Regions from separate parts of the Ruegeria sp. BC3 genome, predicted to be linked through region 1. Evidence: riboswitches for the same ligand, from Rfam matches in the RefSeq annotation. Region 1 holds a riboswitch; each other region holds the start of a gene.
What was found. A riboswitch is a leader RNA that binds a small molecule or an ion and turns the genes downstream of it on or off. The one in region 1 is predicted to bind cobalamin.
Positions count from the first base shown of each region.

Region 1 (10,131 bases):
CATCCTGCGCCTGTTCAGGCATGGCAAGGGTCGATGTGAAGACCGTTGGATGGACGAGCATATCATGGTCGACGGCGACACCGGTATTCTGACTGGCGAATTGCTGGACGACAATCTCAACAGCCTTTCCTGGTGGACGGACAAGCACAACGCATATGCCAGCCGGGAAGTCGTCGACATGCTGAACCATGAGTTCCAGTTCATGCCCATTGAAACCGTCGCGGGATTGGGAAAGGGGCAAGCGGGTTTGAAGCGCTGGCTCAAGGAGAAAGTCTATTCTCGTAGTCCGGGTGGTCTTCGGGCGTTCTTGTATTTCTTGTATCGCTACGTATTGCGCCTGGGGTTTCTGGACGGGCGCGAGGGGTTGGCCTTTCACGTGCTGCAGGGTTTTTGGTATCGGTTTTTGGTTGACGCAAAACTGCAAGAAGTCCGCAGTTACATGGACCGCAATGGAAGCACTGCGCCCCAAGCAATCCGGGCCGTTTTGAAGATCGATGTTTAGATCAGGGTAAGTACAGGAATTTAATATGAAGTTTTCAATCCTTACAGCCGTCTGGAACCGGGCGGAAACGCTTCCTGATGCCTTGCAAAGTCTGGACGCTCAAAGCTACCGAAACTTTGAACACGTGGTTCAAGACGGGGGCTCCAGCGATGGTACGCTGGAACTACTCAAAGGGCGCAACGATCCCCAGATGCGGCTTGTCAGTGAAGCGGATCGGGGAATTTATGACGCTTTGAACCGCGCCACTGCCAGGGCGACAGGAGATGTCATCGGCTTGTTGCATTCCGATGACTTTTTTGCGCATGGAGAGGTGCTTGCTCGCGTGGCAAAGGTCTTTCAGGAAACCGACGCCGATGCAGTTTATGGCGACCTAGATTACGTGTCGGGGCAGGATTCCAGCAAGGTCGTGCGCCATTGGGTTTCGGGACCATTTAGTCTGGGCAAGCTGAAGCGCGGGTGGATGCCGCCGCACCCAAGCCTTTTCATTAAACGCGATGTCATCACCCGTTACGGAGCATATGATGACAGCTTCCAAATATCTGCTGATTACGATAGCATCCTGCGCTACTTTGGCCGGGGCCGCATTTCTGCAGCCTATTTGCCGGAAGTTCTAACCAAGATGCGCCTCGGCGGAGCCAGCAACGGTAGTGTTGTTAGAATAATCAGGAAATCGAAAGAGGACTATCGGGCTGTCCGGCGCAACGGAGTTGGGGGTGCTTCCACTCTAATCATGAAGAATGCTCGGAAATTACCGCAGTTCTTAAAAAATTAGGCGGATAAAAAAGTCAAAAGCTGTCTGTTCGTTGATCGCATTGCAGGACCGGGCAACCTAGGGCCAGGCTTCATAACCAATAGATGACGGTTCCGGCCAAAGCGATGGCTGAGAGTTAGGCCTCGGGACAGCGATCATAGCGTTTCGCTACACGTCGCCAGTCTTTCAGCCTGCCACACATGATCTCGACGCGCTCGCGTCGTTTGTATCAGCGCTTGTCGCATTTGATCGGCGTCTTGCGTTTCATTCTTCCGGGCATGCATGCGCGTACAACTTTGTCTATCATCGCGTCCCTGAACCAGTCTGCGTCATAGCCACGATCCGCGAGCAACCAGACGACTTTTGGCAGGCTGCTGAGCATGGACCTACTGCCCGTGTAGTCTCTTTGACGTGCCCCCCACTGGTCCCTCGTTCGTTTCGAGAGTCTGCGGCTTTGATTTTGGTAGTCATCGGTTTCGGGCTTGGCAAGCGCGCTGGGCGCGGAGCCCTCAAACTGCTCAAGCGTCCGCTGCGATATAGCGAATGACCGCGTCGAGCCTAAAGCGGAGGTTCAAAAGAGCATGATTTATGGCTCTCAGTAGCCGGTGGACGCAGATGCTGGTATTCAGAGAATTAGGTCGTCCTATGAGGTCAACAATGCAGCGATCACTGGCGTTAGTCTCAACCATCCTTCTATCAATTTCCACGACAGCAGCCAGTGCAACGGAAGACATCAGACTTGTTGTGCAAATTACAGTTGATGGACTGCGCGGAGACTTGATCTCTCGCTATCAGGCCGCCTTCGGGGGCTCAGGATTCAATAGGCTGATTGAAAACGGCGCCTGGTATACCGACGCTCATCATCGTCACGCCAACACGGAAACTATTGTTGGTCACGCGACCCTCGCGACAGGAGCCCATCCCTCTGAACATGGAATGATCGGCAATGCCTGGTTCAACAGGGCTGAAGAGCGATTGGGCTATAATATTGAAGATCCGGACTACCCGATGTTGCCAGTTCCTGGCTTCGGCGGAAACGTTGATCAAGTCGATCCGACACAAGCCGCTGCTGCGACTTCGGGCCGTTCTCCCGTCAACTTGTTGGCAACGACGTTCGGAGACGAACTGGTGAAAGCAAATGCGGGCCGATCAAAAGTCTTTTCCGTATCTGGTAAAGACCGCTCAGCGGTTGCAATGGCGGGACATTCTGGAAAGGCTTTTTGGCTGTCGGCGGCTACAGGGGCATTTGAAACAAGTACTTTTTACTATGGCGCGTATCCTGATTGGGTTCTCGGTTGGAACTCTAAACGCCCAGCAGATGCGAAGATCGAAAGTGAATGGTGGCCGGAGTGTTCAGACGCGCCTTACCTGATGGAAAGAAAGGAGCGCTCCTTCGTAACGAACCTTGGCACGTTCGGTCGCATTTTTCCACATTTCTATGGGAAGCCGGACGACGGGCTCTACTACACGCAGGTCTTGTTGTCGCCGCACGGGGACCGGATCACGGCCGACTTCGCAAAAACTGTGGTGAAAGAGGAAGGGCTTGGTGATGACGAGTGGCCAGACTATCTAAGCGTTAGTTTCTCTGGTGTTGACGCCACCAACCATTTTTTCGGGCCATCCAGCTTGGAGAATGAAGAAATGGTGCGTTGTTTGGATCAGACACTGTCAGATTTCTTCGAGTTCATGGATCAAGAGGTCGGGCGTGCGAATGTGCTTTACGTGCTTTCCGCCGACCATGGCATGCCGGAAGCGCCAGAAGAGATGGCCGAAGCTGGGCTTTCGACGTTCCGAAACTCTACTGAAGCATTGATGATGGATGTGAACTCGGTGATCGCCGATGAGTTTGGAGTAGAATCCGCAATACAGTTCTTTTTTCGTCCTTACGTTTATCTGGACAACACCGCGATTGAAGAGTCGGGCACCGACCGGCGCGTAATCGAAAGACGTATCGCCGAAAAACTGATGGCTGCATCTGGCATTGAGCTTGCAATGCCGACCGAACCGCTTGCTGAACAGCGAGGGCATACACTTGAGGAGCAGATCCGGCGAAATTATCACCCAACGCGCTCTGGCGACATTTATGTTGTGCAAACGCCTTATTCATTTCTCTTTGAGGATGGTCCAATCGCCGTAATGCACGGATCACCTTGGCGCTATGACACGCATGTTCCAATCATCTTTGCTGGTCCGGGTATCAAGCCGGCTCGTGTGAGCCGCCCTGTTTCCACGGTGGACGTCGCCGTCACCCTGAGCACTATTTTAGGTATCAGCCAACCTAGCAGTGCTGCGGGTGAAACATTGAGCGAGATTGGTGTAAATGATCTATAGGCGGTCTTGCCATTTGGCCGAGTGACAAACGGTTAGATGTACCTAAACGCCTGGTCGTGAGCATTCTAGCCAGCAAGAAGCACTACGAGGTCCAGCCGGCCAGTCTCAGTTGGCTGATCAGGTTCTCTGCGCCTTTCGGATCACGAGACAGTCGGAACAATGAACTCCTCAATCCTGCTATGAGGCCATGCTTCTATGATTTCCTGAACGTGACTTCGGTGGTTGCGACAGTGATTTCGCTTGGCAGTTGGGACTGACATTTGACTAACGGATCAACAATGGGCTCTAAGTTTTGAATATCGCCATCTTGACTGGGATATCGGAAACTCGAATGTAGTGAGAGACCTTTCGTTCTCAGGTCCAATCATTGGCGCGAAGTTGGCCTTTTGAAGGCGCCTATGAGTTTAGAGGTGCCCTGTCATCAGGAGCGCGACAACAACCTTACACGGCGGCCTCTATGCGTTGCTCCGCCCGGGAAACACAATGGAGCATCGAAATTGCTGATTGTTCTGGCACTATATTTTGGCCTCGCCTGGCTGGTGTTCTCAAAACTCCGCCTGCTGCCATGGAACGCGGTTTCAAAGACCTTCATCTATGGCGGTGGTGTCGTAATCGCACTGGTGGTTATTGGCGCGCTTAACCACACGACACCAAGCGGGGCGGTTTCGGTTCAAGGCGCTGTAATCAGTATAGCGCCAAACGTCGCAGGACCAGTGATAGAAGTCGAAGCGGAGGCAAATGAGCTAGTGTCAAAAGGGGATGTTCTGTTCAGGATAGATGATACGGAATATGCCGCTGAAGTCGCTCGACTTGAAGCATCGCTTGCCGCCGCCCAATCAGAGGCAGATCAACTAAGGAACGACCTTGAGGCAGCTGAGGCGGACATCGCGTCACTTTCCGCACAACTGGAGTTTGGGGTGGCGCGGCGCGATGATATTATCCGTCTCGCCGAACGAGGAGCGTCCACTGAGTTCCAGCTTCAGGAAGCCGTTTCAACCATAGAACAGCTTGAAGCGGGCTTACGCGCTGCAAACGCGCGGAAAGCGGGTCTTGAACGGCGTATCGCCGCCCAGGTGGAAGGGGTCGATGTCGGCGTTGTCGAAGTAGAGAATATGTTGATTCAAGCGCGCTGGGCATTGGAGCAAACTGTCGTGCGCGCACCAGCAGATGGCATGGTTACAGGCCTGACCCTGCGCCCAGGGAATCGAGTGACGACTCTGCAGGGAGCAATAAATTTTGTTGTGCCAGACGATAGAGTTTTAGTCGCGACACTTCCTTTGAGCAGTCTGCAAAACGTTTCTGCTGGCGATGCAATACGTGTGGCCCTGCGTAGCGCACCGGGGCAGGAGTTCGAAACCACGATTGTAGACATACCACCCTCTACTAGCGAAGGGGCGTTGGATGCCAGAAGTGGCCTCCCTTCACTGCGTGAGCTGGTCGGCGCGACGGATTATATCGTTGTGGCAGATGTTCCGGATGACCAAAGCGCACAAGTGACTAAGTTGGGTGCGTCAGGTACGGCCTTGGTCATCACCGAGGAAGCTGGCGCGATTTCGGTGTTGGCAGAAGTTTTGTTCTGGATCACAAAGAAGCTGAATTACCTTTGATTTGTCCGAAACAATTTAGGCGCACCTATTTCAAGACCAATCAATTCGTACAGTCGCGTTGCGCTTCACCGACTGAATTGTCCGTGAAGCAGTCTTTTGTATTCGTTCTACCGAACGGCCATCGCTCAACCAGAGATCGCGTCACACAACACCGGCACAGCGATGTTCGTATCTTGCCAAAACGCTGACAATCACTCGCTGGTTGAGATGAAACTTGCCATTCTTAAGGCTTGGTGAAGGGCATCAGCGCGCGACTCGATTTGACTGCCTAGCAATTCAACGCGTCATGACTTGGTGGCAATCTTCCCATTGTTTTCCCGCTGCTTTCTAATCTCAGCGCGGACCAATCCTGTGGGTGAGGATCACATACCATCGGACGTTTCCTGTGCTTGGGATAATGCCCTTCGCGGTCGCCGAAGCTGTTGAGAAATGTCCCTTATTGCAAGACATCTCCACAAAACTCCAATTTGGGGAGGTTGGATGGGCTCAATGAAAGATTGCAATCGACAACACTCCCGCAAATTTTGAGTTGACTGACGCTAGATGAGTCTGGCAAGCGCTTTCGTATGTTTGGTTCCGGGTTCGTCCGGATAAAAGGGAATGCGGTGCGGGTCTAGTCAGACGACAACCCAATGCCGCAACTGCCCCCGCAACTGTGAGCGGCGAGCAAGGCTGATATGCCACTGGGATCTTTTCCCGGGAAGGCCAGTCCGATGCTTTGACCCGCAAGTCAGGAGACCTGCCAGACATGCGCCCCCGGAAGGGGTGCGTCACCGATGCCGGGGTGTGCGTCGGGCCGGTACCTGCAAAAGGGTACGAGGTCCCGTTTGCCCCGTTGTCAAACACAACAATGTGCCGGGGTTGGCACAACGGGACAAGGATAAGACCTAATGAAAAAGCTGCTCTGCACGGCTGCCGCTGCGCTGGCAATTCCTGCCATGGCGCAGGCGCATTTCCTTCTGGAGTACACCACCAACACCATGATCAAGAAACCGGGCGATGTGCCGGTCAAGCTGATCTTCTGGCACCCGTTCGAAAACGGCCACGTCATGGATCTGGAAAAGCCGCAAGAGTTCTATGTAATTCACAACGGTGAAAAAACCGATCTGCTGGACACGCTGGAGCCTGTTCGCTTCACCGGAGGCGAAAACGAGGGTGCGGCGTTCAAGGGCTCGGTTCCTGTGAAGCGTTCCGGCGACTACGTGCTGGTTACCGTTCCTCAGCCTTACTATGAGGAATCCGAGGACATCTATATCCAGCAACTGACCAAAGCGTTCCTGAACCGCAACGAACTGCCGACCGATTGGATGAACCCGGTTGGCCTTCCGACCGAGATCATTCCGCTGAACAAACCGACCAACGTCATTGCAGGTTCGACCTTCACCGGTCGCGTTTTGGCCGATGGTCAGCCGGTTGCAGGAGCCGAGATAGAGATCGAATACATGGCAGCTGAACCGGACATGGACAGTTCAGCCTCGTCGACTCCGTCCGTTTCGCCGATGCCCGGCGGTGCTGTGGTCGCAATTTCGGACGATAACGGTTACTTCTCGTTCGGCGTACCAAAAGCCGGTTACTGGGGCTTTGCCGCACTCGGCGCGGGCCCGGCAACCGAGCATGAGGGCAAAGAACTCAGCCAGGATGCGGTCATCTGGATCCGCGCTTGGGACATGGAATAAGAAATGCACATCGTCGACGGTGCCTTGTCCAACCCGGTCGTTATTGGCGGTGCCATTGCAGCCGCGGGCGGGATTGCAGTGGGGCTCAGGTCGCTGGACCTTGATCGTATCCCGACCGCGGGGGTGCTGTCGGCCGCTTTTTTCGTGGCCTCACTAATCCACGTCCCCATTGGTCCGTCTTCGGTGCATTTGATCCTGAATGGCATGGCCGGGCTTCTGCTCGGCTGGGCCGCCTTCCCGGCGCTGTTCGTCGGGCTTTTGCTTCAAGCCGTCTTCTTCGGCTTTGGCGGGTTAACGGTGTTGGGGATCAACACCCTCAACATCGCGCTGCCTGCAGTTGTGGCCGGAATGCTTTTTGGCCACCTGATCGCGCGCGGCACACCTCTGCATGGTGCGATTTGGGGCGGCATCGGCGGAGCTTTTGCCATTGCCGCCACGACCGGAATGGTCGCCTTCTCACTGGCTTTATCCGGAGAAGAATTTCTGCCCGCCGCCAAGCTCGTATTCTTCGCGCATATCCCCGTCATGGTAATCGAAGCAGTATTGACCGGTTTTGCCGTTTTGCTCGCCCGCAAGGTCAAGCCCGAGCTGTTCATCAAAGGAGTTGCCACATGATACGTGCGGTTCTTTTTCTGGCTTTGTGCTGCGCGCCCTTGCCGGCGCTGGCGCATAAGGTCATCGCAGGTGTCTTTGCCTCGGGTGACTCGATTGAAGGCGAACTTGGTTTCTCGAATGGCGATATGGCCAGCGATACCGAAGTTGTCGTGACAGGCCCTGGTGGAACCGAGTTGGGCCGCGTGATCACGGATTCGGACGGGTTCTTCATCTACACACCAACCTCAGCAGTGACGCATACTTTCTTTGCGGATCTCGGTGCAGGTCACATCGCTGAAATCACCATGCCCGCAGAAGAAGTCGCGGACATCATGGGGGTTGAGGTTGCTGAAACGCCTGCTGCAACCACCTCTGCGAACGCAGTGTCGTTCAACGCCGAACAGCAACAGATGATTGCCAAAGTTGTTCGCGACGAGATGCGCCCCCTGCGCCGCGAGATCGCGGCTTATCGCGAGCAGAACGACCTTCAGACCATCCTCGGCGGGATTGGATATATTTTTGGGCTGTTCGGTCTTGGCTTTTACCTGGCCGCGCGCCGGAAGCTGGCCGCCTGATGGCGCACGCGCTGGGACCCCGCGAAAAGACTCTGTCCGAGGCAGGAGTCCAGCGTGAAGGCCTGATCAGCCCACTTGATCCGCGTGTACGGATCGTGATGGCAGTGATTTTTGGCATCGCGACAGTTTCGCTTTGGTCCATTCCTGCGCTCTGCGCTGCGCTGGCGGTGTCGCTCTCTCTTCTGGCGATGTCACGCTTACCCTGGAGGAAAACGCTGAAACGTATGGCGATGATGGATGGGTTCATCATTTTCATGCTTTTGCTGCTTCCGTTTTCCACGCCCGGAGACCCGATGTTTTCCGTTTGGGGCTTTCCAGCCAGCTGGCAGGGCCTGTGGAAAGCGATCGAGATCGCACTCACCGCCAACGCGGTGATCCTGTCCCTGATGGTTCTGGTCGGCACGATGGAACCTGTCACGCTTGGCCATGCCCTGCACCGCCTGCGTTGCCCCGACAAACTGGTGCATCTGTTGATGTTCACCATCCGCTACATTGAAGTTTTACGCGAAGAATACCTGCGTCTGCGCGGGGCGATGAAGGTGCGCGGCTTTCGCCCGACGACGAATTGGCACACCTATCGCAGTTTTGGCTATTTGGTGGGCATGATGCTGGTCCGCGCAATCGAACGGTCAGAGCGCATCCTCGGAGCGATGAAATGTCGAGGCTTCTCTGGGCGCATGTTGTTGCTTCAGGATTACAAGCTGAGCCACAAGGACATTGTTTTTGCTGTCGGTCTTGGTGCCCTTTGCCTGGTCTTGCTCATATGGGATTTCGCATGACTTTGATCTCGCTTGAAGACATCTGCTTTGCGTATCCCGGCCAAGCCCCTGTTCTGAACGGGGCCAACCTGCATCTAAGCACAGGACAGCGCCTGTCGCTGACAGGAGCGAATGGTTCGGGTAAGTCGACGCTGTTGCGTATCACGCTGGGGTTGCAACGCCCATCCTCAGGGACTGTAACCATCTTTGGGCAGGAACGCACAGTTGAGGCTGATTTTCACGACGTACGACGCCGGGTCGGCCTTGTGTTTCAGGACCCCGACGATCAGCTTTTCTGCCCCACTGTTGCCGAAGACATCGCCTTTGGCCCTCTGAACCTGGGTAAAACACGGGACGAGGCACTTAGCATCGTTGACAGTGTGTTGGGCGATCTGGACCTGATGCATTTGAAAGACCGCATCACGCACAAGCTCTCGGGCGGGGAAAAGCGGTTGGTCACGCTTGCCACGGTTTTGGCGATGGAGCCGGAAGTCCTGCTGTTGGACGAACCGACCAACGCGCTGGACACCAAGAACGAAGCGCGTTTGCTGGAGATCTTGCAGTCGCTTCCGCAAGCAATCTTGCTGGTAAGTCACTCGCCCGCGTTCCGCACGGCGCTGGCACCGGATGAACTGGATTTGCGCGACGGGCGTCTGATGCCAGCGTAGTGGGCTTAACGCTGTCCCCTCAACCCAGATAGGCAATTGTCTTGCGGCCCCCAGATAAGTGAACCGCTTGTGGCTTTGGGGGCAGGGGGTTCGAACGTGATCCTCGTGCGCGGTACAGATGACCAGAATAGGGCGGTCCATAACACATGTCGCCATCGCGGCTCGATCATTTGCGATGCGCCGAAATCGGTCTGCCCGTATCACCAATGGACCGATGAGCTTGACGGCTCATTGCTGTGGGCTCGCGACTTGGGGCCGGACTTGGACCCCAACAGCATGGTTTGACGACAGCGCATTGCCGCGAACTTGCTGGATTGGTATGCATCTGCCTTGCCGATGACGCCCCCGACTTCGACGCCTTTGCCAACATAGCGCGCCCGCATCTTGAGTCTCATGACCTGGGGAATGCCATAGTCGCCTTTGAAAGCACAATCATGGAGAACGGTAACCGGAAGCTGGTCTGGGAAAACACCCGCGAGTCCTATAATTGTGGCGCCAACCATCCTGCTTTGTGCGGGACCTTCCCGGATAATCCGGGCGTCACTCCGACCTGACCGACAGAGACCGAGGTCACAACCAAATGGCTAGTCAACAAAGACGCATTTGAATGCGTTGACTACGACACTAAACATCTGACCACAGTTTAGGTCGCCAGGAATGACGAAGATC
Region 1 is NZ_JBQFUP010000009.1:96,172-106,302, forward strand. It holds gene ACR0MV_RS19545 (glycosyltransferase family 2 protein) at 1-502, shown strand, start outside; gene ACR0MV_RS19550 (glycosyltransferase family 2 protein) at 528-1,274, shown strand; partial or broken gene ACR0MV_RS19555 (transposase) at 1,390-1,656, opposite strand; gene ACR0MV_RS19560 (alkaline phosphatase family protein) at 1,911-3,584, shown strand; gene ACR0MV_RS19565 (HlyD family secretion protein) at 4,082-5,191, shown strand; cobalamin riboswitch at 5,746-5,952, shown strand; gene ACR0MV_RS19570 (DUF4198 domain-containing protein) at 6,082-6,867, shown strand; gene cbiM (cobalt transporter CbiM) at 6,871-7,482, shown strand; gene ACR0MV_RS19580 (cobalt ABC transporter permease) at 7,479-8,036, shown strand; gene cbiQ (cobalt ECF transporter T component CbiQ) at 8,036-8,815, shown strand; gene ACR0MV_RS19590 (energy-coupling factor ABC transporter ATP-binding protein) at 8,812-9,462, shown strand; partial or broken gene ACR0MV_RS19595 (aromatic ring-hydroxylating oxygenase subunit alpha) at 9,547-10,131, shown strand, end outside; gene ACR0MV_RS19600 (aldose epimerase family protein) at 10,120-10,131, shown strand, end outside.

Region 2 (10,131 bases), on a different contig from region 1:
GCTGCGCCGCGCCACCGGTTACCTTTTTGGCAGCGGCGAATCCGGCCTCGTGCGTGGCATAGTCATTGGCCAGCAACAGATCAGTTTCAGTCAGGTCTTGCAGGTGCACAAAGCTGTCGGCGTTGGCGACCCGTTGGGTGATGCCGTCTTTGTCCTGTGCAATATGCTCGCCTTCCAACGCGAAGGAACTGGCTTCCAACCACGCCTCACCAGCCTGCGCCCGCGCTTCGTCTGTATAGATTTCCGACAGTTGCGTCATGTTCACGCCATAGCTGCCGGGCGCAGGGCCATAGACACGGGCCGAGGGTTTCTGACCGGCATAGGGGTTCCAATCCGATGCCTCATCACGATCCGCCAACGCCCGAACGGCCTGTCCATAAAGCGCCGAGAGGGTTGGGAATACATCGCGGAACAGACCGGACACGCGCAAGGTCACATCCAGACGCGGGCGGCTGAGGTCTGTGATTGGCAACACTTCAATGCCCGAAACCCGCTCGGACCCTTTGTCCCAGATCGGCTTTACACCCAACAGATGCAGCGCCATCGCGAATTCCTCGCCCGCGGTGCGCATCGTGGCCGAGCCCCAAAGATCGACGATCAGCCCTTTGGGATAATCGCCTTCTTCTTGCAAGTGGCGCCGGACCAACTCCTCGGCGAGCTTTACACCTTGCGCATACGCCGCGCGGGTCGGGACCGAGCGCGGGTCGGTGGTATAAAGGTTCCGCCCGGTGGGCAGTACATCGGAGCGCCCGCGATAGGGAGAGCCGGACGGGCCAGCCTCGATCCGTTTGCCCGCAAGCGCGTCGATCAGGGCGTTGCGTTCGGAATTGGCTGACGGAGCGGGATCAAAGTTGCCGGTGACATCCGGAACCCTGCCAAAGATGTGCAGACCGTCTCCAAACTGGCTTTCCTTGATGTCACAGACAAAGCGGTCGATGCGCGTGATCGCCTCAGCGGTACAAGTGGCCTGGTCCAGGCCCAGATCGCTTTCCAACCCGATGGCCTGCGCCTCATCCCGGATATCCTCCTGCAGGCGGTCGCGGCGCTTGGGGTCCAGCCCGTCGGCGTTTGAGAACTCGTCCAGCAGAGATTCCAGCCGCACCATCCGATCCGGCGTTCCGCTTTCCTTCATCGGGGGCGGGATGTGGCCTAGAGTGACTGCCCCGATCCGGCGCTTGGCTTGGGCAGCCTCACCTGGGTCGTTGACGATGAAGGGATAAATCACCGGCAAATCGCGGATCAACGCTTCGGGCCAGCAGTCTGCCGACAAGGCGACAGATTTGCCCGGCAACCACTCCAACGTGCCGTGTGCGCCGATATGGATCAGCGCATCTGCCTGAAGGTCTTTGCGCAGCCACAGATAGAAGGCGACATAGCCATGGCGCGGGGTGCGCGAGAGGTCATGGTAATCGTCGTCGCGCAGTTCAGGGGTGCCACGTTCGGGCTGCAACGCCACCAGCGTCTTGCCCCGGCGCAGCGCGATAAAATGGAATGCACCGTCGATGCAGGATGGGTCATCCTCGGGATCACCCCAGACCGTGGTTAGGTCTTCGCGAAGTTGCTGAGGCAATTTGTCCAGCGCGTTTTGGTAGTCCACCAGAGACCACGAAATCCGGGCGTCCAGGAGCGTTTCGGCGATCGGCTCGGCAGGGGCTGTGTCATAACCCTCAGCCTGCAGATCGGACAGCATTGCCTCAGCTGAGGCCAGCGCATCCAGGCCTACTGCGTGGGCCATCTGCCAGTCCTTGCCGGGGTAGGTGGACAGCACCAGCGCAGGAACCTGATCCGCCTTGGGTTTGTCGTTCAGGGTCAGCCAGCCTGTAACGCGGTCGATGATGGCTTCGATCCGTTCCGCTTCGGCGCGGTGAGCTAAGCGCGAATATTCCAGATGCGGATCGCGTTTGCCCGGTTCCTTGAACGACGCGATACCAGCCGAGATGCGGCCGTCCACTTCGGGTAGGACCACATGCATCGCCAGGTCTGCAGGGGACAGGCCACGTTCCGCCTCGGCCCAGGCTTTGCGGCGCGAGGTGGCGAGGGCGACCTGAAACACGGGAACATTGGCTGCATCCAATGGCGACGTGCCGGACGCGCCTTTGCCCGAGAATGACGTGGCGTTGATAATTGCTGACGGGGCAAGCGCCGTTACCTGCTCACGCAGCCAATCTGCAGCTGCGGGTGCTTTGAGAGATGGGGCAAACAGGCCAACGGCGTCCAGTCCACGCGCACGCAGACTGCGGATCAGGGCCGCGACCGGGGCCGTGTCGGCCGAGGTCAGATAGGCGCGGTAGAAGGTGACGAGGATTCGTTTATTGTCGGCTGCGAATGCCTCTTCGACCGGAAACACGCCCCGATCCGGGCACCAGGCGCCGCACTCGGGGATGGTCTTGGCCCCCATCACCGGCCCGGCATACAGCCCCGCCGCCAGCGCCATCTGCGCCAATGCCGCTTGCGCAGCAACTTCTCCGCCGGTGTCACACAGATGAGCAAGCCGCCGCAGGGTCGAAACGGGCAAGGTGGAGTAGTCGTCCAGCCGCGTGTCCTCGCGCCCGTCCGCCGGCAGAACCGCCAACGCGATCCCTTTCGACTGCGCCAGCGCCAGCACCTGCTGCAGACCGTATGACCAGTAGGGTACCCCGCCGATTAGGCGGATCAGGATGCCCTTCGCGCCCTCCAACGTCTGTTCAACATATGTGTCGACAGACAGAGGGTGTTTCAGCGCCGTCAGGTTGGCCAGCCGCAGGGTCGGCATCCGCCCCTCTGGGCCACCACCACGATGCCAGCCCGCCGCGAAAGCGCCAAGGTCGCTGTCCGAAAAAGACAGCACCACCAGATCCGCCGGGCTCTGACCCAGATCGGTTGGGGTTTCTGTTTCTTCTAACCCGTGGCTTTCGCGGAAGACGACGTGCATGGAGCTTACTCGGCGGCCTCGCGCACACCGACGAGGATCTCGCGGATTTCGGCCTCTTTGATGTCGTCATGCTCGGCAATGACCACCAAACGCGAGCGGCGTTCTTCGCCGGGTTCCCACGGGCGGTCGTATTGGTGACGGACACGGGCGCCGACAGCCTGAACCAGCAGGCGCATCGGTTTGCCCTGAACGGCCGCGTAGCCTTTTACGCGCAGGATGTTCAGTTCAGAGGCCAGACGTTCGATCTTGGCGACCAGATCAGAGGGATCGGTTTGTTCGGGCAGTTCGACGATGATGCTTTCAAAGTCATCATGCTCATGATCGTGGTGGCCGTCGTGATGCGACGGGCGTGCGTCCATGTCATCTTCGGCTGCGGCTTCCAGACCCAGAACGACGCGCACGTCTACCACACCCTCGGCCACTTCGACCACGGGCAGAGGGCGCGGGGCCTCGGCTGCGATGACCTCTTTGGCCTTCGCGACACCGTCGGGACCGGCCAGATCGGGCTTTGTCAGTAGGATGATATCGGCGCAGGAGATCTGATCCTCGAACACCTCAGACAGAGGTGTTTCGTGGTCGATCGAGTCGTCGGCCAAACGCTGTGCGTCCACCGCCTCGACACTCGGCGCAAAGCGACCTGCGGCAACGGCTTCGGCATCGGCAAGGGCGATCACGCCATCGACGGTGATTTTCGAACGGATATCTGGCCAGTCGAAGGCTTTCAGCAGCGGCTTGGGCAGGGCGAGGCCCGAGGTTTCGATCAGGATATGCTCAGGACGCGGCTCCAGCGCCATCAGGGCTTCGATGGTCGGAATGAAATCGTCGGCCACGGTGCAGCAGATGCAGCCGTTTGCCAGCTCCATGATGTTCTCTGCAGGGCAGTCAGGGATGGCGCAGGATTTCAGGATGTCGCCATCGACGCCAACATCACCGAATTCGTTGACGACAACGGCCAGACGCTTGCCCTGCGGGTTCTGCATCAGGTGTTTGACCAGGGTGGTTTTGCCCGAGCCTAGAAAGCCGGTGATCACAGTAACGGGGAGTTTTTCGAGGTTCGACATATCAGGCTCCAATCGGGGGAATGCGGGCTGCGCAGTTTTTGCGGAAATGCTCGGGGCGTTCGCGCCATTTCACCAAACCGTCTTCGGCGGCCAGATACTTGGTGACGCCGTCAACGATGGCCTCGACATGATCGACCTCGTTCAGGTTCTCGTAGACAAAGGTCCAGCGGGATGGGCCACCGCGCAGTACAATGGAACAGCCCTGATCGCAGTTGGACAGGCATTCAACCGGCTTCAGCTGGATGCCGTCTGGCAGCTCTGCCTGCTCCAGGGCCTTATGCAGCAAAGTACCGGGCCGCTGGGCATCATCTTCAATGGGCAAGCCACGACGGCAAGTTGTACAGACCAGCAGCTCGACTGGTGTGGTCTCGGTCACGTCTCTCATCCCCCCAAATCCTCTTCGCGGGGGACGGGGTTTCATGCGGGCCACGTCTGTGCATGGACCCGACACCGGATCACCCCGTCCGGTTTCAACTTCGGGTGCTGGCAGGTCTCCCGGCTTGCGGATGTCAGAGCCTTTGGCCCTGTCGGATGTCCCGCCTTCCCGGCCTTTTTGGCCAGTGGCTTTGGGCACCCTCTCCGGTCACGGTCGCGGGGGCGGCTGTGCTTGACGGATCATCCGCTGGCACATTCCCTTTTCATCCATCCGAAGATGGACACCAACGCAAGCGACATGCGGCACGGGCAGGGGGGTTGTCAAGCACGAGCCGGGCTTGGATAGGGATGACGTCGGAAAAGCGACCAGCCAGTGTCAGCCAGCGGCATCCAAGGCCAGCCGTTCGCGCAGCCAAGCGCAAAACAACCCCGCTGCAGCCGAGGGCTGAGCAGTTCCCGGAGCCGCAATCAGGTAGTGCGATTGCGCAAATGGAATCGCAGGACCCGCGATCCGGATCGGTGCGCCCTGGGCAATAGCGTTGCGTGCGAACCGTTCGACAATCGTGGCACACCCCGCGCCTGCCATCACCAGCTGCAGCGCTGCAACGGACGTATCGACCGAGTACAGCGGCGCGCGCTCTGCCGGGGGCAATCCATGAGCTTGAAAGTAGCGCGCCCAGTTGTCCTCGTAACCCAGAATGTGAATCAGGGGGCTGTCGTGCAACGCTTGCAGATCTGGAATAGGCGATCCGGATTGGCAAACTGGCACCAGCGTTTCGTCTGTCAGCTTTTCCGAGGTCACGCCCGGCCAGTCACCGTAGCCCATTCGAATTTCGACATCCACGTCCTTGGGCGCAATTGTGTCGTTCCAGATGTGTGACACAAGACGCACCGGAATGTCTGGGTGTCGCGCCATGAAATCCGGCAATTCAGCCGCAATCCAATAGGTCGCTGTAGATATCGCGGCCCTCACCGTCAGGGTTTGGCGAGAGGCCGGGCCGAACAAACTGTTGGTGGACAGGGCGATGTCACCCAGCGCACGTCGCACGGTCAAGGCATAAGATTGGCCCAGTTCGGTGAGTTCCAACCGCCGCGCGTTTCGGGTAAAAAGCTTTTGGCCTAAATCTGCCTCAAGTGATCGGATGTGCAATGACACTGCGGTCTGGGTCAGTCCAAGCTCTTTCGCCGTCGTTGTGAAATTCAGATGCCGAGCGGCTGATTCAAAGCTGCGCAGCCATGCGGGGTTGGGAAGTCGATCCATTTATCACCAATAATTTTTGGTCATTATTTTGATTATTATTCGTTTCATTTTTGAAAACGCAATGTGGATACTTGCGGACAAATCAATGCACAGCCGCCGGAGGGTATTATGAAAGTTGGCTTTATCGGGTTGGGAAATGTCGGAGCAAAGCTATCGGGGTCGCTGCTGCGCAATGGCGTTGATCTGACCGTGCATGACCTGAACGCGGATCTTGTTCAGGAGTTCGTGACCAAGGGGGCCAAAGCAGCCGAAAACCCAGCGCAGCTTATGCGGGATTGCGATGCGGTCATCACTTGCCTGCCTTCTCCCGCCGCTTCCGACGCTGTGATGCAAGAGATGCTGCCCGAGGTCGGGCCGAGCAAAATCTGGATGGAGATGTCCACGACCGACGAGGCCGAGGTCAAGCGTCTGGGGGCGATGGTGATTGAACGCGGCGGTGCTGCGGTGGATTGCCCGGTCTCTGGCGGATGCCACCGCGCCGCAACGGGGAATATCTCGATCTTTGCCGGCTGTGACCGAGAGACCTTCGACCGGATTTTGCCATTTCTGACCACGATGGGGCGGCGCATCTTGCATACGGGTGAGCTGGGTTCGGCATCAGTTTTGAAGGTTTTGACGAACTATCTGGCCACCGCGAACCTGATCACCTGCGCCGAAGCACTGGTGACGGCCAAGGCGGCAGGGATGGACCTGAACACAACCTATGAGGCGATCAAAATCTCATCCGGTACGTCCTTTGTTCACGAAACAGAAAGCCAGGTTATCCTGAATGGATCGCGCGACATCTCGTTTACGATGGACTTGGTAAAGAAGGATATCGGCCTATTCCAAGAAGTCGCCGACCGCGCAGGTGTGCCATTGGAGATCAACCCTCTGATGATCAAGATTTTCGAAGATGGCATCGCACGCTTTGGCGAACGTGAACTGTCTCCCAATATCATCCGACGTCTGGAAGAGGCTACAGGCCTCGACATCCGCGCGCCGGGCTTTCCGCCCGAAATGCAGGACGACGAACCCGAAGAAGCCGGATACGAAGTTGTCCCGCAGGGGCGTGAGGCCCTGTGACGCACAGCGAACCGGAGCCGACTGACACGATTTTGCAAGGGAGTGGAGGCGAGTACCGGAATCGAACCGGTGTACACGGATTTGCAATCCGCTGCGTCACCACTCCGCCAACTCGCCTTTTCAAGTAAAATCAAATACTTGCTGTGGTGTGACAGGCGTTTTAACAGCTTTCGGCAGGGGCGTCCAGAGGGGGGAGCGCAAATTTCCGGGTCAGTTTTCAACTTCGGCTTTGGTTGCGACGTTGTATCCTGAGATGATTGAAAAGTTTCCGCATCAGGGCCGTTGCCGGTTTTTCAAGGATGTGGCAAAACCTGATCACCCAAGGGAACAGAATGAGCGATCCAATGACAGATTTCGCAGCCCGCCGCCGGACGATGGTCGATACGCAGATACGGCCTTCTGACGTTACCAAATTTCCCATCATTGATGCGATGCTGACCGTCAAGCGCGAGAACTTTGTACCAGACGCGCAGCGTGAGGCAGCTTATGTCGAAGGTATTCTAGATCTGGGCGATGGGCGGTGCTTGCTTGAACCTCGGACACTGGCCAAGATGTTGGATATATTGAATATATCGAACGATGAGGCGGTTTTGGATATCGCCCCGGCTTTGGGGTATTCGACCGCCGTAGCTGCGCGTATGGCGCAGTTGGTTGTTGCGGTCGAGCAGGACGAAAGCCTTGCCGCCGAAGCGCAGAACGTCCTGATGGAAGCCGAAGCGGACAACGCGATTGTCCATGTAGGCCCGTTCGAAGAGGGCGCGGCAGAGCATGGGCCGTATGACGTCATAATGATCCAGGGCGGGGTCGAGCATGTGCCCGAGACGCTGATCGCGCAGCTCAAAGATCACGGCCGTATCGCGTGCCTGTTTGTCGAAGGTGCGCTTGGAACGGTCCGCATTGGCCACAAATCCGGCGATCGGGTGACTTGGCGCGACGCGTTTAACGCCAATGCACCGATTTTACAGGCATTTTCCACAAACCGTGTATTTTCGCTATAGTTTGACGGCAGTTTGCGCTGCTGCCTTGATTAGTTGAACATAAACACGCAAACTGTCGGCAGGGCAGCGTAATTTTGATTTGAGAGGATTTCGTTATGAGTTCTATGGCGGGAGGAAAGCTGGTCAAGGCGCTGGCGCTGACTGCAGGGGTCGCACTCAGCTTTGTACCAGGTCGTGCGGCATGGGCCGACAACATTACCGACGCCTTCATCGGCGCGTATAACACAAGTGGTTTGCTAGAGCAGAACCGGGCATTGTTGCGGGCAGCGGACGAAGACGTCGCAATCGCACTGTCGGCGCTGCGGCCGATCATCAACTGGACGGTTGCGATCAGCAGTGACTACAACCGCCGTAACATCGACAACGTGGTGACACGCACCGAACCAAATAACTTTTTCACCGGCCTGACCTTAAGCCAGCTGCTGTACGACGGCGGCGCGGCGATATTGGGCAAACAATCCGCACAGGAAACGGTGCTTTCGACGCGGCAAACCCTGCTGGACATTGAGCAACAGGTGCTGTTCCGCGGTGCAAACGCCTATCTTGAGGTTCTTCTGCAGGAAGAAACCGTACAGATTCGTCTGAACAACGTCGACGTGTCAGCCGAAGAACTGCGCGCATCGCAGGACAGGTTTGACGTGGGTGAGGTAACACGGACTGACGTCGCACTGTCGCAAGCCCAGCTTGCAAGCTCGCAGGCTGATCTGGCTGTTGCACGGGGTAACCTGGATACAGCGCAGGCCGAATATGTGAACGCTGTTGGCAAATCACCGGGCCGCACTGCGGGTCAACCGAGCCTGCCGAATTTGCCAAGCTCGGAGGCGCAGGCTGTAAGTCTGGCGCAGCGCAATCACCCGGCCATCCTGTCGGCGCAGCATCAGGTGCGCGCGTTTGATCTGATCGTTGCGCAGCAGCGCGCCAACCTGGGGCCAAACGTCAGCCTGAACGCAGATGCGGGCATCACGGAAAGCTATGACAACGATGACAACATCGAAGACGCATCGGTCTCGCTGAACTTCAACCAGCCGATCTACGCTGGTGGCCGACTGGCTGCGAACGTGCGTCGGGCGATGGCAACGCGGGACGCATCCCGGGCCAACCTGTTGAACGTACAGAAAGACATCACGCAGGGTGTGACCGAAGCATATGCCCGGTTCCAGGCGGCGACAGCCAGCTTGCGGGCGTCGACCGAACGAGTACGTGCATCGCAGGTTGCGTTTGACGGTATCCGCGAAGAGGCCACGCTGGGCGCACGGACCACGCTGGACGTGCTGAATGCGCAGCAAGACTTGCTGGACGCGCAGCTGGCACTGGTTGCCTCGCGCATCGAGCGGTCGCGCGCAGCCTATCAGCTGTTGCAGGCACAAGGTTTGCTGACGGCTGAACGTTTGGGGCTGGCGGTTCAGATCTATGACCCGACGCTGTACTACAACCTGGTCAAGAAAGCGCCAGCTCAGGTCAGCAGACAAAGCCGGGACCTGGATCGTGTTCTCAAAGCGTTGCGCCGCGACTAACGGCCAATACTACCTGTTGTGACACCCGGTTTGTTTGGCTACACTCAATCCTGAGGATAGAGCGGTAGAGAACAATGACGGATAAAGTCGTGAACGGCAGAGTAGAGGACGTGTTGTCCTCGATCAAACGGCTGGTCGGTGAAAAAGGTCAGAACAACTCCGACGTGATGCCACCGTCAATCGCCCGCAAGCCCGGGCGATTGGTCCTGACCGAGGCGCTGCGTGTTGGCGGAACGTCAAGCATTCAGGACGGGCCGGAAAACGAGGCCGAAGCCGAAAAGACCTATACTGCTGATGCGTCGGTCAAACCGATGTTGCTGCGCGCCTGCGACATCGTGAATCGTGAAGACCCAGCCAATAAAGAACCAGAAGCGCCCGAGCCCTCCAAGGATGCCACCAACAGTCTGAGCGCCAAAATAGAAGCGCTGGAAGCAGCCATTGCCAGAACCGAGGATCAATGGGAGCCGGATGGCGACAGCGAAGACGATTACTCGGGCACACCGGCGAAGGCGTTGGAATTCAGCGCCCAGAAAGAATTCGCCGATTCCGCACCGGACCCGTCTGAGGCCCCTCAGCCAAAGCCGGAAGAGGCGGTTGCCACCACCAAGGCCACCTTTGTGCGCGACCCGCAGGTTACTGCTGACCCCGCCGGTCAAAATGTTGAAGGCGTAGTCGAACGGGATGACGCTGTAACTATGGGTGAAGACGCGCTGCGCGAGATGATCGCACAGGTTGTCCGCGAGGAATTGCAGGGCGTTCTTGGGGAACGCATCACTCGCAATGTCCGCAAAATGGTGCGTCGCGAAATCTACAAAGCCCTGGCCGAACAAGAGCTCGAGTAAAACTCAGGCCCTTTTGGGCGTTTCAGCCAGTGCGAGCAGACGGTCTAGGTCCATGTTCTGTTCCAGGTGATCGGCTAGCGCGTCCAGCGTCTGTTCGACGCCGT
Region 2 is NZ_JBQFUP010000001.1:1,011,689-1,021,819, reverse strand. It holds gene cobN (cobaltochelatase subunit CobN) at 1-2,911, opposite strand, end outside; gene cobW (cobalamin biosynthesis protein CobW) at 2,917-3,972, opposite strand; gene ACR0MV_RS05075 (DUF1636 family protein) at 3,974-4,357, opposite strand; cobalamin riboswitch at 4,441-4,651, opposite strand; gene ACR0MV_RS05070 (LysR substrate-binding domain-containing protein) at 4,724-5,608, opposite strand; gene ACR0MV_RS05065 (NAD(P)-dependent oxidoreductase) at 5,717-6,673, shown strand; tRNA gene ACR0MV_RS05060 (tRNA-Cys) at 6,717-6,790, opposite strand; gene ACR0MV_RS05055 (protein-L-isoaspartate O-methyltransferase family protein) at 7,018-7,671, shown strand; gene ACR0MV_RS05050 (TolC family outer membrane protein) at 7,767-9,185, shown strand; gene ACR0MV_RS05045 (hypothetical protein) at 9,260-10,027, shown strand; gene ACR0MV_RS05040 (cobyric acid synthase) at 10,031-10,131, opposite strand, start outside.
Region 2: another riboswitch for cobalamin. It lies ahead of ACR0MV_RS05075 (DUF1636 family protein); the one in region 1 lies ahead of ACR0MV_RS19570 (DUF4198 domain-containing protein).

Region 3 (10,131 bases), on a different contig from region 1:
TTCTACTCCGAAGTCCTTGGGTTTTATGTAATCATGCCACCAACCGACGTGGTCGAGGATGATACGGACATTGGTGTGATGTGCACCGATGTGTTTGGCCCGGAATGGAAAAAACTGCGTATCGCGCACCTTGCGACGGCCGATCGAGTTGGTTTCGAGCTTTTTGAGTTTGACGGGAACTATGCGCCGGAAAACAATATCGATTTTCGCCAGAATGGTACGTTCCACTTCTGCGTCCAGGACCCTGACGTCGAAGGTCTGGTAGAAAAAATTGTGGCAGCTGGCGGTAAGCAACGGATGCCGATCCGATACTATTATCCCGGAGAGAAGCCCTACCGCATGGTCTACGTTGAAGACCCATTTGGTATTGTCTTCGAAATTTACAGCCATTCTTATGAATTGACCTACTCGTCGGGTGCTTACACCTGACAAACGAGTAAAGCCTTTTTGTGCAATCGGAGCAGGCGGGAGCGTTCGCTTGCCAGTTGATTGCGGCGCTCAGAGCTCCTTCCGTGCCCGCAACGCCGCCGTAATCGTCCCGTCATCCAGATAATCCAGCTCGCCCCCAATCGGCACACCTTGCGCCAGCGAAGTCAGGCGGACCTGACCCTCCAACTGATCGGCGATGTAATGGGCGGTGGTCTGGCCATCGACGGTGGCGTTCAGCGCCAGAATGACTTCGGTAATCCCCTCGGCCAAAACCCGGTCTTTGAGGCGGGGAATGCGCAACTCGTCCGGGCCGACGCCATCCAGCGCCGACAATGTGCCACCCAGCACGTGATAGCGGCCTTTGAAAACGCCAGCGCGCTCCATCGCCCAGAGGTCAGCGACGTCCTCGACCACGCAAAGCTCTCCGGTCGCGCGGGCCTCGCTGTCGCAGATGTCACAGATATCGGTGGTGCCCACGTTGCCGCAGTTCAGGCACTCGCGGGCGGTGACGGCGACCTGCTGCATTGCATCGGACAAGGGTGTCAGCAGCAAGGCGCGTTTGCGGATCAGGTGCAGCACGGCGCGGCGGGCCGAGCGAGGGCCGAGGCCCGGCAACTTGGCCATCAGGTCGATCAGATTGTCGATGTCGCTGTTCGAACTCATGGCGCGTGCTCCTGCAAAAGGGCCGGGCATCTGTGCCCGGCCTTTGGGTCGTCAGGAGTGTCTATCAGAACGGCAGCTTGATGTCTGCGGGAAGGCCCATGCTTTCGGTTAGTTTTGCCATCTCGGCCTGCGAGCGTTCGGCCGCTTTGGTCTGCGCATCCTTGATTGCGGCAAGGATCAGGTCCTCGACGACTTCCTTGTCGTCCCCGTTGAAGATAGACGGGTCGATATCCAGACCTTTGAGCTCACCTTTTGCTGTGGCGGTTGCCTTGACCAGACCTGCACCGGATTCGCCGACAACCATGATGGTGTTCAGTTCTTCCTGCATGTCGGTCATCTTGGTCTGCAAATCCTGTGCGGATTTCATCATCTTGGCCATATCGCCCAGACCGCCGAGTCCTTTGAGCATTGGTTTTCTCCTGTAAATCGGTTTGACGCCTAAATACGGGCGTGGGCTGCGGCATACAAGGGCAGAGGTGCTCCCGCCCGTCGTCAAGGTCTTTGGCAAGACCTTTCCTCCCCTTGGGATGCCCGGCGTCAGCCGGGTGCCCGTGGCGGGCGCGGGAGTTTTTCTGCCTTGTGAACGCCGATCAGTCCTCTTCGAACGGATCCCATTCGTCTTCCACCTCGGGCAGGGCTTCGGTTTCAACCTTGGCTGCGCGTTCCTCTGGTGTTTCGATCCGCTTGATGCGGGCTTTGGGGAACTGCATCAGGACGGCCTGCACAAGCGGGTGCTGCTCGGCCTGCGCTTTCAACGCCAGATCGGCTGCGTCGCGAACTTCTGCGATCGTCGCCGCATCGCCATCCGCCACAATCGATACGGCCCATCGGTTGCCCGTCCAGCGTTGCAGAGCCGAGCCCAGACGCTGAGCCAGATCGGTCGGGGCGTTGTCTGTCGGCGTAAACTCGATCCGTCCCGGCGAATACGAGACAAGCCGTACGCCGTTTTCGACTTCGACCAGGAGTTTCACGTCCCGATTGGTGCGGATCAGTTCCACCACGTGTTCGAAGGTCGGATAGCGCGCCAGCGCGGTCTGGACGTCTTGGGCCAATGCAGCCGTCGGTGCGCCCGCCGGTCCGCGCTGTGGCGCAACCTGCGCCGTGGACGTCGCCTGTACAGGCGCATGGGACGGTACAGCCATACCTCCGCCCGGGCCGCCGTTTGGCGGCGGCGGTGCATCTTGCAGTCGCTTGATCAACTCTTCCGGGCTGGGCAGGTCTGCCACGTGGGTCAGGCGGATCACCGCCATTTCGGCCGCCATCATCGCGTTGGGCGCGGCGGAGACCTCCTCCAGCGCTTTCAGCAGCATTTGCCACATCCGGGTCAGAACGCGCATCGGTATCGCCTCGGCCATTTGCTGGCCGCGCGCGCGCTCATCAGGGGAGACGGTGGGGTCTTCGGCGGCGTCCGGCGTGATCTTTACCACAGAAACCCAGTGGGTGATTTCCGCGAGATCGCGAAGCACGGCCAACGGATCCGCCCCTTCGGCGTATTGGCCGCTTAACTCCGTCAAGGCACCTGCCGCGTCTCCGCGCAGGATCATATCCATCAGGTCCAGAACGCGGCCCCGGTCGGCAAGACCCAGCATCGCGCGCACCTGATCGGCATTGGTTTCCCCAGCGCCGTGAGAAATCGCCTGATCCAGCAGCGAGGTCGCATCCCGCGCTGATCCTTCGGCGGCGCGGGTGATCAGTGCCAGCGCATCGTCGGCAATCTGTGCCCCCTCGGCTGCTGCGATCTTGTTCAACAGGCCGATCATGTCTTCGGGCTCGATCCGGCGCAGGTCGAAGCGCTGGCAACGCGACAGGACGGTCACCGGAACTTTGCGGATCTCGGTGGTCGCAAAGATGAATTTCACATGCTCGGGCGGTTCTTCAAGCGTCTTGAGCAGCGCGTTGAATGCACTGGTCGAGAGCATGTGAACTTCATCGATGATGTAAATCTTGTAGCGGGCAGAAGCCGCGCGATAACGGACGCTGTCGATGATTTCTCGAATGTCATTCACGCCGGTGCGGCTGGCGGCGTCCATCTCCATCACGTCGACATGGCGGCCTTCCATGATGGCAACGCAGTGTTCACACTGGCCGCATGGTTCGGTCGTGGGACCGCCTGTGCCGTCGGGACCGATACAATTCATGCCCTTGGCGATAATCCGGGCCGTGGTCGTCTTACCGGTCCCCCGAATGCCGGTCATGATAAAGGCCTGCGCGATCCGATCCGCTTCGAACGCGTTTTTCAGCGTGCGCACCATTGCGTCCTGTCCAACCAGATCTGCAAAGGTCTCGGGGCGGTACTTGCGGGCAAGAACCTGATAAGCGGGGCTGGGCGTTTCGGTCATGTCTGCTCTGTCGGATTCGTAACAGGGATGCAGCGTAGAGACCCGCGTCGCCCGCGTCCACAGCAGGGTTGGAGGAATTTCGGTTTGGTTTGTATTGAGGGGAAGAAAAGAACGACGAATCCTCTGATTCACAAAGGAGCATCGCTTTGGAAAAATTCGCAATCCATGCCCTAGGCGTTGGTCCAGGCCAACTGGCGTTGTCGCCTTTGCCCGGGGCGGGTGGTGCCTATGACCGCGATCTGAATGTGATCCGGGACTGGAACCCTGACCTGGTGATTTCAATGACCACCGACGCCGAACTGAACCAAGCCGGAGCAGCTAGCTTTGGGGGCGATGTTCAAAACGCATCTGCCGTGTGGAAGCACCTGCCGATCAAAGACTTCGGCGCTCCATCGCCGCCAATTCAGGCGCAGTGGCCCGAGACCAGCGCATTGGCGCGGCGCATATTGGCAGATGGCGGGCGTGTTTTGGTCCATTGTCGGGGCGGATGCGGTCGATCTGGCATGGTTTTGCTGCGCTTGATGATCGAAAGCGGAGAGGAGCCTGCGCAAGCCCTAGCGCGCCTTCGCGCGGTTAGGCCTTGCGCTGTTGAAACCGATCCGCAAATGGACTGGGCCACGACGCTGACCCAGCATAGGTCGTGAGAGCCGATCAGGCCGGAATGTGCTGTACGGTTTCTTGCGAGGGACGAGGTGCCAAAGCCAGCGCCTCAAGCATGGCGCATGGCGCAGTGGTCAACGCACCGGCGGGCAACATCGCAAAATCCGCGCCGAACATCATATCGGCATAGTCCTCTAGCGTTTCGGCTGAGTCTTCGGCATTTGTCCCGCAATAGACCCTGATCCGGGCCGGGCTGGCGCGAAACCGTGCCGTGCAGCCTTCACCGCAATGGCTCAACTCGCTTGAGCCGTCCATTTCGAATTCGCTGGTTGTCACGGGCTGCGCCGCGTCCATTGCCTGCGTAATGGCGCGCGCCAATTGGGCCAGCGCCGGGCAGGGTTTCCCGGTTTTCTGGCACAGAGTCGCCGTGAACTCATGCGTTTGTGTCTTCCAGATCATGATGCGCCCTCCGCGCGATGGACGGGGGACGTGGAACAGGTGTCTCAGTTCACTGAAGACCTGCCCGGACACCCCGCCCGAGTTTCGGTTTTGTCTTTGATGGCAGGTCTCCTGACTTGCGGGTCATCGCTTTGCTGACCTTCCCAACCTTTCGGCCAGTGGTTATTCAGCATTGCTCACCGCTTACAGTTGCGGGGGCAGTCTCGGCCTTGATCCATTCCGGCATCGCCGGGCAGGACCGCACCGTGTTCCCTTTTCATCCCGCCCAGGTTACGAGGCGAGAACCATCACACCATCGCTAGCGGGTGTAGCCGGTTTGAGTCAAGCTGCCTGTTTCGCCAGGTCCAAACGGACGCTTGGTCACTTTGGAAATCTGTTGACTTTGAGCCGGGAAAAGCGCCGATTGCAGAAAGTGAACCGTACGGTTCAGATGCTTGCGAGGGCGCTATGTTGGACAATACTACAGCGGTAGTGACCGAAGATTTTATGCTGGCTGCCGGTACGGCCAGCCTGTCCGCACGGTTGTACACACCCGCATCGGCACCAGACGTTGCCGTTGTGATCCACGGTGCCACGGGCGTACCGCGTGACTATTACAAGCACTTCGCGCATTGGCTGGTGGCCGAGCAAGGCGTGGCCTGTCTGACCTATGATTATCGCGACTTTGGGCATTCCTTGACTGGCCCTATGCGCGAATCGCAGGCCACCATGGCGGACTGGGCGTTGATAGACATGCCAGCCGCCCGAGCAGAGATGCGACGCAGGTTTCCGTCTGCGCAACACTGGAGCATTGGACACTCGGTCGGTGGAATGCTTGGACCTGTCCAACCGGATATCGACCAGATCGATCGAATGATCTGTGTCTGTTCAGGCTTGGTCACATTGTCGGACCACCCTTGGCCGTACCGCGCGTTGGCGACGATGTTCTGGTACGGTCATCCGCCGTTGCTGGTCAAGGCGCTGGGATACCTGCCGGGCAAGGCGCTGGGATTTGGGTCGAACCTACCGTCGCGAGTGTATTGGCAATGGCGGAAGTGGTGTACTGATCCGCTGAACTATGTGCCAGAGATCGGCACCAGCCTGCCCGAAGCGCAATGGGCCGCGTCGGAGACACCCGTTGACCTGTTCACAACAGACGATGATCAGGTGGTGCCTCCTAACGCGGTGTGGCGATTGGCCGATCTCTACGGCCCCAAGGCGCGCAGGCACCAATTGTCACCGAAGGAGTTCGGCCTGTCCGAGATCGGCCACATTGGCGCGTTTGCGCGTCGCAATGCGGCCGTCTGGCCCCGGCTGATTGCGCCAACCAACGGCTAGAGCCTTTTGCGGGACGTCTTGTCCTGCATCACGGACCGCACCATTTTGCCGAATGCTTTGTCGCGTGCCCGTGATTCCGCCACCGTCTCAGAGTTTCTCTGATCCTCGCGGCGCAATTTTTGCCAACGGGCCAAACGTTCTGGGTCCAGCGTTCCTTCGGCGATGGCATGCTGCACGGCACAGCCGGGTTCGCTTTGGTGCTGGCAATCCGAGAAGCGGCAATCATTTGCCAGATCCAGAATGTCGGAAAAAACCTCATCCACGCCGTCTTGCGCATCCAGCAGACGCAAGGCACGCATACCGGGCGTGTCGACCAGCCATCCGCCATTGCGCATCGGATGCAGCGCCCGCGCAGTCGTCGTGTGCCGACCACGTGCATCATCCTCACGAATGCCCGCAGTGGCATGATGCAGACCTGTCATGGAATTAGCCAGTGTCGTTTTGCCGACGCCCGAAGATCCAACCAGCGCTGCGGTTTGCCCTGTGGGGCACCAGGACAGCAGGCTATGAACGTCGCTCTCATCCAGAGCATTTATTGCAAGCACGGTCAGAAACGGGGCCAGCGCCTCGGCTTCTTGGACAAAGGCTTTGGGATTGTCGCAGGTGTCGGCTTTGGTCAGGACAACCACCGGATAGCACCCAGCCTGATGCGCCAGCGCCAGATAGCGCTCAAGGCGCGCCAGATTGAAATCAGCATTGCACGAGCTGACGATGAACAGCACATCCACGTTGGCCGCGATCAATTGGGCCTCGGCCCCGGTGCCTGCGGCCCGCCGTTGCAAAAGGCTGCGGCGATCCAACAGGCGCTGCACGCGGTTTTGGTCATCCACCAACACCCAGTCGCCGACGGCAAATGTGCCGGTCGACTGATTTGGTGTGAACAGAGTGGATTCACCGTCCGAGCTCACGCCAGTCAGGCGATCACGATGAACGGCAGTGATGCGAAAGGGAATGTAAGTAGGGTTGGCCACGTGCTGCGCGGCAAAGTGTGAGGACCATCCAAGGTCCGAAAGTGTAAGGGACATTGTTCTGCCTGTGTTCAGTACAGCAATCCTACCGGATGGCAGTCGCTCATCCGTCGGTAATGTGTTCAGGCAGGTGCGAGTATAGGGTTCAGAAACGCTCTGCCCGAAGGGTATTTGCTACAATCATAGAAGCCCTCCTGAGGCTAAAGGTTCGCGTTAAGTGAGAGGTTGGACATCGACCCAAGCGGGGCTCGTTGTGGCTGCTTCCTTCCGGACCTGACCAGGTTGGCGAGGCGCTCGCCCGCGCCAACCTCTCAACGGGAGATATAGGCAAGACCAGCGGGAATGACAACCCGTCACAGTAAGAGTTGAATGTGCAGGAATCCATCTGCATCTGAGCCAATGAGCTTCGGATCGAACCGGGCAATTTCAGCCAGATGATCCTGTGCCTTGGGGCTGGTTTTCAGCAAGGCCGACGTGCCGGGCGCGGGTGTAAAACTGAACGGGCAGTGGTCGTTGCTGAGCGACTCCGGAGGCAGTTCCCCGGTCAGATAGTCTTTCAGCACTTGCTGGATCGACAAGGCCGGAAGAGTAAGAGATTTGGCATCCGCTACAAAAGGGAAATGCCCGCCACCGCTGGCCCGGTAATTGTTGAGCGCGACAACGAAGCGTTGGTTTCCAGTCACCGGGCGGTTTTCGAAACGAACATCCCGGACGCGCCTGTGGTCAGAGTTCACCAGCTGTCCGGTCGCGTCGAAACGGGGCGGCACGCTCAGATCAATTGCGTAGCTGAGCCCAAACAGAACATCAAAGTTGTGTCCGACTCGGTCCGCGTTAACCAGTTCGATCGGCGCGTCTTGATTAATCTGGTTGAAAATACCGGCGGACATCTCCAGCCAATCCAAAACCTGCGCGCCGGATACCTCAACCGCGCGCAGTTCGTTCGGAAAGATGTTCAGGTCAGCCACATGGCGCATGCGCAAAACACCGGGCGGAATGTCTGTATAGAACCGTGGCCCTGCGCGGCCCCCGAACTTCGACGGAGCGGCCGCGGATAGCAATGGCAGGCCCTCATGGTCTGTGCCCATAAGGTTCCGCCTCAGCGCAGAGGCCTGCGCGTCCGCCAGCACGGCAAGCGCGCGGTCTTTGGCACAAAAGCTGAAAAAGCTGTGCAGGTGGACATCGGTTTGTCCGATCGGTTGTTCGGCACGTCCTCGGGTGGCGGAATGAAGCGCGGAGAAAAGCGACATCAGTTCCGGATCCTCAGGTGCGTTCGTGACCGGGCGCAGTTCCGCCGTATGGGCTGAAACCGACCACCCTTGTGCGGCAGTCGCGGTCAGCTCTAGGTCGATGACCCCCAGATGCGATCCGGCTGAACCGGGCATGACGACAGGAATGCCGTGTACCAGACCGCGTTCAGCGTCGACATGCCGTTGCCCGGAATGAGCCGGTCCCGGAAGTGTCAGATGAGTATGCCCGGCAATGACTGCGTCGATACCGCCAATAGCGCACAGCGGAATCACTGCGTTTTCCAGATCGGGCGCTGGTGTAGACGGACCCAGCCCGGAGTGGGCCAGCGCAACGATCACATTGCAACCCTCGGATTGAAGCGTGGACACGGATTGCCGAGCACAAGTCAGAATGTCTTCGATCCGGACATCTTCGTTCAGCCGATGGGATTCCCAGTTTCGGGTCTGCGGCGGAAGGACTGAAAAGACGCCAATTTTCAAATCATGCTTTCGTCCATCAATGGTAACCTCACGGGTCAGAACCAAATGATCCGTCCAACTCGTTGTGGCACCGGGTTGGTGGACGTTGCTGCAAATCACCGGGCACGGAGCCTGCGACAGGATGCGGTCCAGAACTCTTTGACCAAAACCGAAATCGTGGTTTCCCAGCCCGACCGCGTCATACCCCAACGCTTTGAAGGCTTGCATCAACGGATGAGGGCGATCGACCTGTTCAGCGGCCAGATCTCCGACCGGAGTGCCTTGCAGGGAATCTCCGTTGTCGAACAGCAAGACAACGGTGCCCTCGGCCTCAGCTTGTTCTCTGGCATCCCGGATCAGACTGGCAGTCCGCGTCAGACCAATCGTTGGCTCGGGCCTGTCTGAATAATAGTCGAAACTCCTGAGGTTCATATGCAGATCGGTGGTGGCCAGGATGCGAAGCCGCACGGATTGCGATGGAAAGCTCTGGGGACGTTTCAAAATTCTACTTTGGGCGTATTTGTATTATTCAATTTCAACAAAAAGATTATTCCCTGCAAATTTCAAGGCTTAGCTAAGCCCATTCGACGGAAAACGGGGATTCCGGGCGGAAATCACCGTTGCAACTGTTGGGCCGTCATGGCAGCCCTGTGCGCACTAGCCTAAGGATAACTCATGAAAAATGCGGAATATGTGACCTTTGGTGGCTCGGGGCTGGATCGCGCGGCACATATTCGTGGTGATGCGGAAAAACTCGGGCAGGCCCGGCAACATCCCGGTGCGAAATGCCTATTGTTGTGGCGCGGCAAGGTCCTGGTGCAGGGTGAGGCGCTGGATCAAATCGGGTTTGTATCCATGACCCACAAGTTGGTTGAAAGCGGTCCGGGTGGCTCGGTCGAGCAGCCTGTTTTCCTGGGCATGTCCGATGACGCGCCGGTGTTTGCCGCCGATATCTCGGGCTGTGCAGCGGACGGGTTGGATTTGTCGGGTGTCGGCGCTTTTGTGGACCGAAGCGAGCAGCAGCACCCTGATTTGCCGCAGGGCCATGTCTTTGCCGAACTGCGCCGGATCATGACCCGCCTTTCGACGCGCGATGCAGAATTGGCCGCCTCGGCCAAGGCGGTCATCGGTTGGCATGAAACCCACCGCTTCTGTGCCCGGTGTGGCGCTGCCAGTGTGCTGGCGCAAGCCGGATGGCAGCGCAGTTGCCCGTCCTGTGGCGCTCAGCATTTTCCGCGTACGGACCCGGTGGTCATCATGCTGATCACCTACGGCGATTCGGTGCTGATGGGGCGGTCGCCTGGCTGGCCTGAGGGGATGTATTCGCTGCTGGCCGGCTTTGTGGAACCCGGCGAAACGCTGGAAGCTGCGGTCCGGCGCGAAGTGCTGGAGGAAGCGGGGGTTCTGGTCGGGGCTGTCAGCTATCTGTCCAGCCAGCCCTGGCCTTTCCCGGCATCGCTGATGTTTGGCTGCGCGGGCGAGGCCTTGTCGCGTGACATCACAATTGATCCGGTCGAAATCGAAGATGCCATGTGGGTCAGTAAGTCTGAAATGATGCAGGCGTTTGCGGGTGAGCATCCCAAGCTGCTACCGGCTCGCAAAGGTGCGATTGCGCATTTCCTGCTGCAAAACTGGCTTGCGGATACCCTG
Region 3 is NZ_JBQFUP010000007.1:44,780-54,910, reverse strand. It holds gene ACR0MV_RS17410 (lactoylglutathione lyase family protein) at 1-429, shown strand, start outside; gene recR (recombination mediator RecR) at 499-1,092, opposite strand; gene ACR0MV_RS17400 (YbaB/EbfC family nucleoid-associated protein) at 1,157-1,501, opposite strand; gene ACR0MV_RS17395 (DNA polymerase III subunit gamma/tau) at 1,683-3,431, opposite strand; gene ACR0MV_RS17390 (protein-tyrosine phosphatase family protein) at 3,578-4,075, shown strand; gene ACR0MV_RS17385 (hypothetical protein) at 4,083-4,490, opposite strand; cobalamin riboswitch at 4,575-4,793, opposite strand; gene ACR0MV_RS17380 (alpha/beta hydrolase family protein) at 4,938-5,807, shown strand; gene rsgA (ribosome small subunit-dependent GTPase A) at 5,804-6,832, opposite strand; RNA gene ffs (signal recognition particle sRNA small type) at 6,991-7,089, opposite strand; gene ACR0MV_RS17365 (bifunctional 2',3'-cyclic-nucleotide 2'-phosphodiesterase/3'-nucleotidase) at 7,129-8,982, opposite strand; gene nudC (NAD(+) diphosphatase) at 9,157-10,131, shown strand, end outside.
Region 3: another riboswitch for cobalamin. It lies ahead of ACR0MV_RS17385 (hypothetical protein); the one in region 1 lies ahead of ACR0MV_RS19570 (DUF4198 domain-containing protein).